Regions from separate parts of the Rhodopseudomonas sp. P1 genome, predicted to be linked through region 2. Evidence: riboswitches for the same ligand, from Rfam matches in the RefSeq annotation. Region 2 holds a riboswitch; the other holds the start of a gene.
What was found. A riboswitch is a leader RNA that binds a small molecule or an ion and turns the genes downstream of it on or off. The one in region 2 is predicted to bind cobalamin.
Positions count from the first base shown of each region.

Region 1: another riboswitch for cobalamin. It lies ahead of LRC39_RS05270 (cysteine-rich small domain-containing protein); the one in region 2 lies ahead of LRC39_RS24405 (TonB-dependent receptor plug domain-containing protein).

Region 1 covers NZ_CP088006.1:1,128,795-1,134,440, forward strand. The annotation lists gene LRC39_RS05250 (HWE histidine kinase domain-containing protein) at 1-396, opposite strand, end outside; gene LRC39_RS05255 (Crp/Fnr family transcriptional regulator) at 651-1,391, shown strand; gene LRC39_RS05260 (Crp/Fnr family transcriptional regulator) at 1,407-2,138, opposite strand; gene LRC39_RS05265 (histidine phosphatase family protein) at 2,316-2,891, shown strand; cobalamin riboswitch at 2,944-3,142, shown strand; gene LRC39_RS05270 (cysteine-rich small domain-containing protein) at 3,335-3,670, shown strand; gene LRC39_RS05275 (acyl-CoA dehydrogenase family protein) at 3,734-4,879, opposite strand; gene LRC39_RS05280 (MarR family winged helix-turn-helix transcriptional regulator) at 5,043-5,486, opposite strand; gene LRC39_RS05285 (substrate-binding domain-containing protein) at 5,646-5,646, shown strand, end outside.
Region 2 covers NZ_CP088006.1:5,279,126-5,284,771, forward strand. The annotation lists gene LRC39_RS24395 (MFS transporter) at 1-1,200, opposite strand, end outside; gene LRC39_RS24400 (DUF938 domain-containing protein) at 1,276-1,992, opposite strand; cobalamin riboswitch at 2,124-2,326, shown strand; gene LRC39_RS24405 (TonB-dependent receptor plug domain-containing protein) at 2,436-4,457, shown strand; gene LRC39_RS24410 (hypothetical protein) at 4,632-4,919, shown strand; gene LRC39_RS24415 (hypothetical protein) at 5,092-5,286, shown strand; gene LRC39_RS24420 (hypothetical protein) at 5,311-5,646, opposite strand, start outside.

The DNA of each region.
Region 1 (5,646 bases), 1.2 Mb from region 2:
GATCTGCCGCGTCAGCCGCAGCGGGTTGTCGGCCTGGTCGGCGGCCGCGGGCTCGAATTCGATAATCGAGGTGCCGTCGTGATGATGCAGCGAGACGTCGAAGGTGCGTCCGGTGCCGCCGTCGTGCCAGCCGAAGATCAGCGCCGGCCGCTTCGGATCGGACGCCTGCGCCAGCGCGTTGCGCAACGTGTGTGCCTCCGTCTCGCCGAAGTAATCGGCCAGCAGCTCGCCGACCCGCGGCGTCTCGCGGCCCAGGATCGTGCCGGCGTTCTCCGAGATGCGCGTGATCCGCACGGCTTGCGAGTCGCACGCCAGCAGGCAGCCCCGCGGCTGAATGCTGCCGGGGATGTGGATCGGCTCGCGATCGCAGGAGGTGAGGTCGACCTTATGCGGCATGGCGTGACCTCCGCGTCGTCGCGGCGCACGGTGCTACACGCCTGATCTCATTTGAGCGATGAGCAGAAGCAGTCGTCGATAGGATCGTTGCGCCTACAGCCAATGGGTGCCTTACGGTGTGGGGAGGGGCGAGCTGACAAGCCGTCCACCGGGCTAAGGCTGGAGACACTCGCAACGTGCCTCGCTTGGACGCTGGAACCAATGTAGCCGCAGCGCATTATTTGTTCCGTTCACTAGTAGACAGAGGAACAGCCGTGATCGCCTCTTCTGAGCGGCCCAACAACAACTTGTTGCGAGCACTGAGCCCAAGCGATTTCGAGCTCGTGCGTCCGCATCTGAGGTGCGAGACCCGGGCCGCCGGCGATCTGTTGTATCGCCCCGGCGATCACGTTGGCAGCGCGTTCTTCCCGTGCGGGCCGAGCCTCGTCTCCTATGAGGTGACCGACGGCGACGGCCGCGGCGTCGAGACGGTGCTGGTCGGGCGCGAAGGCGCGGTCGGCGGCATCGTCAGCTCCGGTTTCCTGCCGGCGTATTGTCTGATCGTTGTCAAGTTCGAGGGCCCGTTCGTCCGCATGCCGATCCTCAACATTCAGGCCGCCAAGGATCGGTCGCCGAGCTTCAAGGCCTTTTTCGCGCGCTACGCCGACTGTCTGATGGCGCAGATGTTTCAATCGACCGCGTGCAACGCGATCCATTCGATCGAGCAGCGCACCGCGAAGTGGATCGCGGCGGCGATGGACCGCACCGGCGACAGCATGGTGCCGCTCACCCATGAACAGCTCGCCGCGATGATGGGCGTCGGCCGCAGCTACACCAGCCGCGTGCTGCAGGCATTTCGCCAGGAGGGCATTCTCACGACGCGGCGCGGCGCCCTGATCGTTGACGATGCCGATAAGCTGCGGTCGCGGGCCTGCCGCTGCAATGATGCGGTGAAGGAGCACTTCGACGTGGTGCTGCGCGGCGTCTATCCCGAGCCGGACGACGCTGCCGCGTAGCTTCGCCGGAGCGCCTCAGCGCGCCGGTGCGCGCTTCAGGTGCAGGTAGCCGGGATCGAATTCGCCGATCTTGGCGAGCCCCTGCCAGTTGCGGATCGTCAGCACCCCATAGCGGAAGTCCATCGTCTTCGACGCCCGCAGCGACGAGATGGTGCGGTTGACGGTCGCGATCGCCATGCCCAGCGTGTCGCCGAGCTGGGCGAGGCTGATCGGGAGCTGCATCGAGTTACCGTCGGTCAGCTTCGAGACCTCGGCGCGGTAGAACAATTCGCAGAACAGGTGCGCCATCCGCGCCTTCATCGTCCGGGCCGAATTGTTGGTGATCGCTTCGCGGAAAATCGCCGCGTCCACAAGGGTTTCGCGCCAGATCGCAAAGCCGAGCCCGGGCCGGGCTTCGAACATCCGCAGGATCTCCCGATGCGGGATGATCGCCGTCACCGCGTGCCCAATCGCACACAGCGAATGATCCATCCGCTCCAAAAAAACCCCCTGCGCATCCGGCAGGTCACCGACCATGTGAAACGACAGGAATTGGCGGCGGCCGTTTCGCTGCAAATGATACCGTCCGACCATGCCTTCGACGACGAGCGCGGCGCCCTTCGGCGTTTCGCCTTGGCGGATCAGATCCTCGCTGCTCTCGAGCTCCCGCAGCGTAAAACTCAAATTGCGGATCGCGGTGAGGTCATCGGCCGACAGACGGGAATGCTCGCGCAGTTTGTCGATCAGCACGCGATGGACATCCTTCATGGTCCGCCTTTCAAGTTAGATCATCTGATAGGGTTGATGGAACTTGGGGGCTTCAACTCCGAGAGGCGGCAGAGGTTGCTATTTTTTTGGACGCCGGGCGGTAGCGGTCGTCGTCGCTTGCGAGGCATGGCTCCGACGTGCTCTGTCGGACGGATCATGACTGCGCGAGGATGACCGATGAGCGACTTCAGCCGGCTGTGGCTGGTGCGGCATGCGCCGGTGGATGGGCCAAAGGGCGTGATTCACGCTCCCGACGCGCCGGTCGATCTCGGCGACACTGCGGTGCTCGCTGCGCTCTGCGAGCAACTGCCGCACGATGCGACGGTGGTCGCAAGCCCCAGCCGGCGCACGCGCGAGACCGCCGCAGCACTCCGCTTCGATGCGATGCTCGACCCCGATTTCCGCGAGCAGGATTTTGGCAGCTGGACCGGGCGCCGTCACGACGATCTGTCGCGCGAACTCGGCCCTACCTACGATGCATTCTGGCAGGATGCGGCGCGCTTGGCGCCGCCGGGCGGCGAGAGCTTCGTCGATCAGATCGAACGGGTGCGGCGCGGTCTGGCGCGGCTGCCCGGTGGTGACGTCGTGCTGGTGGTACACTCCGGCACCATTCGCGCCGTGCTGGCGATTGCCCTTAAGACATCCCCCGAGGCTGCGCTGAGCTTTGTGATCGATCCGCTGTCGCTGACGCAGATCGACCGGCTGGGCTCGTCCGGTTGGCGGATCGTCTGGGTCAATCGCGTAGTCGGTTAGGCTGGCCGTTTAGAACGAAGCCTTTTTGCTTGCACAGGCTGCAGCCCCGTGCTCTGGTTTTGACGTCTTCGGTGCCTCGCGTGCGAGGTGAAACTGGGAATACGGTGCGGTGTTTTTCGCCAAATCCGTAGCTGCCCCCGCAACTGTAAGCGGATCTGTCCGGATCATATGCCACTGACGCCATCGGCGTCGGGAAGGCGATCCAGACGACATCCGTGAGCCAGGAGACCGGCCGAAGACGGAAGCATCTAACCGATCGACGGCGGGTCGAGAGCGGAGCAGCGATGACCGAATTCTCTTAGCAGGCAAAGCCGCGCGCGGCGCAGGAGCAGCGTCACGCGACGCTTGGCATCGCCTAGCACTCATCCCCCTTCAATCAGAATCAGCCACAGCGCCGCTGCGATCGAGCTGGCGGCCCATTGCTGCGGCGCGAGGGAACGGTCATGGAGCCGAAAGACACAACGACCAACGAAGCCTTTAAGGGCTTCACCAACGAGGCCTGCCCGTTTCTGCCGTGCCATCGCGGCGTCGAGCGGGAATTCAACTGCCTGTTCTGTTACTGCCCGCTGAGCGCCTATCAGTGCCCCGGCCCCTACAAGACCTTCGTCGATCGCAATGGGCTGACGCGCAAGGATTGTTCGGACTGCACCCTGCCGCACAACGGCTATCGGCGCTCTTGGAATTTTATCCAGCGCTGGCTGGAGCGGCCGGTGCCATGGGATAGCCAGCCCCAGGATCCGCGCCGTCTCAAGCGCGAAGTCTCGGAAAGCGGCGACTGAACACTGCCGGCGCCTCCGCACCGCTGAATTGCAGCAGTAGCGGAGGCGCCTGCATTGTTCGCGTTAGAGCGAGCGAGCGATCAGCAGCTTCATCACCTCGTTGGTGCCGCCGTAGATCTTCTGGATCCGCGAGTCGATGAACATCCGGCCGATCGGATACTCCTGCATGTAGCCGTAGCCGCCGTGCAGTTGCAGGCACTCGTCCACGGTCTCGACCTGCTTCTGCGTCGTCCACCATTTCGCCATCGAGGCGGTGACGGCGTCGAGATTGCCGGCGATCAGCTGCACCAGGCAGTAATCAACGAACACCCGCGCGATGAAGGCTTCGGTCTTGCGCTCGGCGAGCGCGAAGGCGGTGTTCTGGAATTCGATGATCGGCTGGCCGAAGGCTTTGCGTTCCTTGGTGTAGTCCGAGGTCAGAGCGACCGCGCGTTCCATTGCCGCCACCGCGCCGATCGCGATGATCAGCCGCTCCTGCGGCAGCTGCTGCATCAGCTGCACGAAGCCCTTGCCCTCTTCGCCGCCGAGCAGGTTCTGCTTCGGCGTGCGGGCATTCTCGAAGAACAGTTCGGAGGTGTCGGAGGCGTGCAGGCCGATCTTGTCGAGGTTGCGGCCGCGCTTGAAGCCGGGGTTGTCCTTGGTCTCCAGTACGATCAGCGATAGCCCCTTGGCGCCTGCGCCGCCGGTGCGGGCAACCACGATGATCAGGTCGCAGTTCTGGCCGTTGGTGATGAAGGTCTTCTGGCCGTTGATGACATAGTCGTCGCCATCGAGCTTGGCGGTGGTGCGCACGCTCTGAAGGTCCGAGCCGGTGCCGGGCTCGGTCATCGCGATTGCGCCGATCAACTCGCCGCGCGCCATGCCGGGCAGCCAACGCCGCTTCTGCTCTTCCGAGCCGTAGTTGAGGATGTAGTGCGCCACGATGCCGCTCGACACGGTGACGCCGGACAGCGCGTCGGGGACGATCTTCTCCATGTCCTCATAGACCGCGGCATCGTAGGCGAAGCTGGCGCCGAGCCCGCCATACTCTTCCGGAACGCTGGGCAGCAGCGCCCCCATCTCGCCGAGCTTCAGCCAGGCCGAGCGATCGACCATCTTCTGCTTGCGCCACTTGTCGCCATGGGGTGCGAGGTCCTTGGCGAGGAATTTGCGAAACTGGTCGCGGAACGTGTCCAGCTCTTCGGTCATCCAGGGTGATCGGTATTCCATGTTTCCTCACTCGAATGGGCGGCCGCTTGGCACGGCGCATCGCCCGCTGATCTAAGCCAGTTCGGCGGTGCAGGATAGACGTTGCGACCGCCGTATCTTGCGGCGTGTCGCTGCAGGCGGCTGCGCTGTTCGCAGCCGCAGCATCCGCGACGATGGAGGGCGCTCAGGTGGCGCTGTCGATCAGGCTTTCAAGCAGCCGCTTCAGCTCGGCAGTGGCCTTGTCGCCGTAGTTTTCGGCGATATGCGCCTCTTGGCTCAGCGCCAACGTATTGAGACGCTGGGTCAGAGCTTTGCCGCGGTCGGAGGTGTACATCAGCACCTTGCGGCGATCCTCCGGATCCTGGACGCGATACACCAGCGAATCCGAAACCATTCGGTCGATCATCTTGGTCAGGGTCGGATGATTGAGCAGCACCGCCTCGGCGAGTTCGCCCATCGAATGGCCCTTGCCGTCGGACAGCACCTTGAGGATGCGCCATTGCTCGACCGGCACCCCTTCGCTGCGTAGCCGTGCTTCGAGCTGGCGGTTGATCTCCCGATTGGCCTGCGCCAGCAGATAGGCGAGGTGCTCGGTGATCGGCGGATTGCGGGTCGGCGATTTGGCCACGATGAGACTTTATCGTTCCGTCTGAGTGAATCGGATGCGCAGTTTGCTGCATCTATATGCACAGCAATCCTTGAAGATTCAATATTTTCGAATAGCATCGATCGTCGAACCCGGGGAGGGGACTTCGGCGGGGATCACCCGCACCAGGCAGGAGAGGGCG
Region 2 (5,646 bases):
CCGGACTTTCGACCAACCGGTGATCGCCAGCACGATCAGGCCGAGCAGCACCGGCGGGAACACCGCGAGATTCACGGTGGTCCAGCCGTAGTTCGCCAGCAGCTGGCCGGACGAGAACGAACCCAGCGCCATCAGCCCGAAGATGATGAAATCGTTGAACGCCTGAACCTTGTTCTTCTCGCTCGGCTGATGCGCCTCCAGCACCAGCGCCGAGGCGCCGACGAACGCCAGATTCCATCCGACGCCGATCACGAACAGCGTCGCCCAGAAATGCGGGGCAGTGACGCCGAGCAGGCCGATCGACGCGCCGAGCGCTTCCAGGATCAGGCCGGCCGCGACCACGCGCGGCGCGCCGAATTTGGCGATCAGCGAGCCGGTAACGAAGCTCGGCGCGTACATCGCCACGATGTGCCACTGCAGGCCGAAATTGGAATCGCCGACACTCAGGCCGCACATCTGCATCGCCAGCGGCGCCGAGGTCATCACCAGATTCATCATCGGATAGGCAATGGCACCGCACAGCGCCGCGGCGATGAAGCGCGGCTGCCGCACGATCTCCAGCAGTGGCCGGCCGCCGGCCCGCTCGGCCGGCTTCGGCTTGGGCGCATCGACGCCCCACAGAACCGCCATCGCGATCAGCGCGATCGCCGCCTGCACCACATAGGAGAATGCGAACAGAAAAGGCTGCCAGACGTCCATGGTCCACTGCACGAGCTGCGGACCGAGCACGCCGGCGAACACGCCGCCGGCCATCACCCACGACACCGCCTTCGGGCGATAGGCAGCGCTGGCGCCATCGGCGGCGGCGAACCGATAAGACTGCGACACGGCGGCATACAGCCCGCCGATGAATGTCGCGATGCAGAACAGCAGGAACGAGCCGTACAGGATGGCGACAGCACCGAGCACGCCGGTGAGCGCGCCGCAGCCGGTGCCGATCATGAACGAGACGCGGCGACCGTAAACCCGCGCGATCCAACCGGTCGGCAGCGTGCCGGCGGCAAGGCCCAGCACGTACATCGACAGCGGCACGGTCGCGAGCGACATCTCCGGCGCGAGCTGCGCGCCGATGATCGAGCCGGTCGCGAAGATCACCGCGGCGTTGGCGCCGGTCAGCGCCTGCGCCGCGACCAGCCGCACCACGTTGGAACGGGCACGGGCATCGTCTTCGACGATGTCGTTGGCCGTCGCATCGACCATCGGCAGGGATTCTCCTCGCACCGGCCGACGACGGCCGGCGATTGCGCGCGCATCATAGGGCCGAGCGGTGCGTGATCAACCCGCCGGGCCACCGGCTGTCGCATGGGCCTCCGCCGGTTTTGCCCGTACAAACACCAGGATCAGGTTGTTGGCCGGCATCTCGACGATCTCGCTCAGCGCCAGACCGGCGCCGGCCGCGAGCTTTTCCAGATCCGCAACATCGCGGACACCCCATTCCGGATTGGCGTCGCGCAGGCTGGTGTCGAACACCGCATTGCTGAGCGCGGTGTGCTTGCCGTCCTGCTTGAACGGTCCATACAGCACCAGCATGCCGTCCTGGCTTAGCAGCCGTCCGGCGCCAGCCAGCAGCCCTTCGGCGACGCGCCACGGCGCGATGTGGACGACGTTGGCACAGAATATCGCCAGCAATGGCCCGGACTCCGCCCCGTCGGCCGGCGCCACCGACCAGGCGGGATCGGCCAGGTCGATCCGTTGCGGCGGCCGCAGATTGGGCAGCGCCGCATGAGCGCGCCAGGCGGCAATGCTCTTGAGGTGCTGGTCGTTGACGTCGCTCGGCCACCACACGATGTCCGGATGCTCGCGCGCCAGCGCTGCGATGTGCTGGCCGGTGCCACTGCCGGCTTCGAGTACGTCGCCCTGTCGCCCGGCGAGCAGCCGGGCCAGCACGGTGCGGATCGGCGCATCGTTGCGATGAAACGCGGCGGCATCGAGCCGGCCGTCGGGTTCGACCCGCCGCCCGTCCTTGCCGAACTCCACCACGAACTCCGCCATCACCACCTGCCGCATCCACTATCGTGCGAGGTGTACAGACCCGCCTGTTACACGCAAGTCACAGCTCGTCACAATCCGACCACGATTGCACCTGTTCGCCGCCATGGGCGAATTGACTCGCCAATTCCGCGACTTCTAATGGCAGTGACGGTTCCCGAGAGGGATGAAAAGGGAATACGGTGCGGACGCAGACACTTTCGCGTTCTAGGCCGTAGCTGTTCCCGCAACTGTAAGCGGATCGTCTTTCGTCGGATGCCACTGGGAACCTCGGTCCTGGGAAGGCGACGGAAGATCAACTGCGAGCCAGGAGACCTGCCGTCATTCGTGGTCACACGCGAAGTTGCCGGCCGGGAATTGCAGGCATTGTCTTCACCGCTTTCGAAAAGCTCGGTGAGACCTCGTTCGCTGTGACGTGCCACAGACGTCAGCCGAGGTTGAACCGAATGCAATCCCGACCCGCCGCGCCGCGGCCTTGCTCCGCACTTTCACGCGCGCTTCTCGCCTCCACCATCCTGGTGCCCGCGCTCTCGCTCGCCACGCCTGCCGCCGCGCAGGACGTGCTGCCCGAGATCGTCGTCAGCGCCACCGCCACCGAAACGCCGCGCGAGCAGGTGGCCAGCTCGGTGACCGTGATCACCGCGGATGATCTCGCCCGCTATCAGCAGCGCACCGCCGCCGACGCGCTCAGCATGGTGCCCGGCCTCAATGTGGTGCGCACCGGTGGCCCCGGCGGCTCGACCGCGATCTTCATGCGCGGCACCAACTCCAACCACGTCAAGGTGCTGATCGACGGCATCGACGCCGGCGACCCGAGCAAGCCGAACGGCGCTTATGACTTCGCCAACCTGCTGACCTCGGACATCGAGCGGATCGAAGTGCTGCGCGGCCCGCAGAGCGGTCTGTACGGCTCGGACGCGATCGGCGGCGTGATCTCCGTCGTCACCAAGCGCGGCAGCGGACCTGCCAAGCTGACCGGCTCGATCGAAGGCGGCTCGTTCGGCACCTTCAACCAGACTGCGCGCGCCGCCGGCTCGCAGGACAATTTCGACTACGCCTTCAACGTCGCGCATTATCGCACGACCAGCCTGCCGGTGACGCCGCTCAATCTGCTGGCCCCGGGCCAGCAACGCAACAACGACAACTACGACAACCTGACCTATTCGACGCGGCTCGGCGTCCGCGCCAGCGACGAACTCGCGTTCAACTACGTCGCGCGCTACACTGACGCCCACAAGGGCTTCACCGGCGACGACTATTCGCGCTATCCGAACTCGTTCCCCGAGACGCTGCAGAGCACGACCGCAAGCCGCGATTTCATGACCCGCGGCGAAGCGGTCTGGTCGCCGCTCGGCAATTTCACCAGCACGTTCGGCGTCAGCTACAGCAACGAGTGGAATCGGACGTTTAATCCGAACCCGGATTTCACCACCAACATCTTCACCTTCGCCACCGGCATATCGCCGCCGAGTTCGTACACCGGTGAACGCACCAAGTTCGACTGGAAGGGCGTGCTCGACGTCGGCTACGGGCAGAAACTTGTGGTCGGCACCGAACGCCAGGACGAGACGATCCGGACCAATTCGGTCGGAGACTATGATTTCGCCGGCAACTACCAGCAGAAGACGCTGCGCGCCCGCACCGGCAACACCGCGGGCTTCGTCGAATTGCAGTCGGAGTTCACCAAGAACTTCTTCCTGGTCTCCAACGTGCGCTACGACGACAACGACAGCTTCGGCGGACACTCGACCTGGCGTGTCGCGCCGGTGTTCATCGTGCCGACCCTCGAGACCCGGCTGAAGGCGACCTACGGCACCGGCTTCAAGGCGCCGACGCTGACCCAGCTCTATGTCAACAACCCGGCCTACGCGACGATCGGCAACCCGGCGCTGAAGCCGGAGACCAGCAAGGGCTACGACGTCGGCTTCGAACAGCCGCTGTTCGCCAACCGCGTCGTTTTCGGTTCGACCTACTTCAACAACGAGATCAACGATCTGATCAACTCGACCGGTTACGACGTGACGATCGGTGGCTACAGCTACAAGAACATCGGCATGGCGCGCACCTCGGGCGTCGAGTCGTTCGTGTCGTGGCAGGCAACCGAGACGCTGCGCTTCCGGGTCGACCACACCTATACGCACGCCATTGACCAGACCACCGACCAGAAGCTGCGGCGGCGTCCCGACAACAAGGTGACGATGGCGGCGATCTGGAATCCGGTCGAGCGCGCCACGGTGTCGGCGACCGTGCTCTACACCAGCTCGTGGGTCGACTACGACCGGTTCGGCACCACGCTGCTCGACGCGCCGTCGTTCACCACCGTGAACCTGGCGGCGAGCTATGAGGTCGATCCGCACGTCACCGTGTTCGGCCGCATCGACAACCTGTTCGACAAGAAATACGAGGTGCCGGTCGGCTTCCTGCAGCCCGGATTCGGCGCTTTCGCAGGCGTCCGCGTCACCAACTAGCGACCATCGTGTGCGGCCGCCGCCGCACCAGTCGGCGGCGGACGCCATGTTCCCCGCACACGGGCTCATGCGCGAAACCAATGTCGAAGAGCCTCCGAATGTCGAAAGGCTGTTCGGAGGCTTTTTTCGTGCTATCACGCCGCCTCCCGAATTGAATGCAATTGAACTGGAAGAATGACGAACGACGACGATCACCGCGCTGGCAGCGCCGCTGAAGGCGACGGCGGCAAGACCGAACGCGACGCCGCGGCAAAGGCGGTCCTGGACAACATGGCGCGCCTGCGCGCCCTGCGGCTCGCCCGCGAAGCTGCGATGCCGCAATCGGCGACATCGAGCAAGACCAAGCGAACCAGAACGGCGGCCTCCCCCACCAAGCGAGGCACCAAGAAGGTCGAAGACGACAAGCCGCGCCCCTTGTCGGAATGGCTGGCCGACCAGCAGAGCTCAGGTCGGCGGACCTGATCGCGACGCAACGCATCGCACTGCGGCATCGCACGATGCGAAAATTGCGTGCGGGCCTTGACGAACCAGTCTAGTCTTGGGTCGTCGTCGCAGTTGAACTGAGCTGACAACAACGCTGGCCGCGTGTGCGCCTTCGGACCACCCGCGCCGGCCATTACGGAACCGAGAGCCAATGATCGGCTTCCTACGCAAGCGGTCCAAGGCCGCTGCTCCCAAACGCGACAAGAAATCCGGCAATAGCGAGGGGAAAGGCGAAGCCAAGCCCACGCCGCCGAATCCCGCGCCTGCCCCGGACGACGATCTGTACGAGACCGGCGACATCTGCGCGCCGTCCCGCGATCGCGACGACTATACCAAGGATCTGTAACAGGCCGGCGCACGAGACGGCGCATCAAGCCTGTTGACCAAATCCTTGATCGATCCGCGCCAGCGCCGCCACATCGAGCAGATGATCGCCCCAACCTTTCGCCGCCAGCGCTGCGGCCCGACTTGGCTGGGCGAGCAGGATCAGGGCCGTTGCGGCCAGCGGCACCGCGCTGCACCAATCCTGCAGCACAGCGGTCAGCTCCTCGGCGCTGCCCACATAAGGTGTCTGCCGCAGCATCAGTCGCGCGCACTCCCGCATCACGTCACACCGCGTGCCACCACCCAGCGCACAGCCGAGCAGCACCTGCATGCCGAGATGGCTACGGACACCATCCCGCGACGGCGCGGCCACCGGCGGATG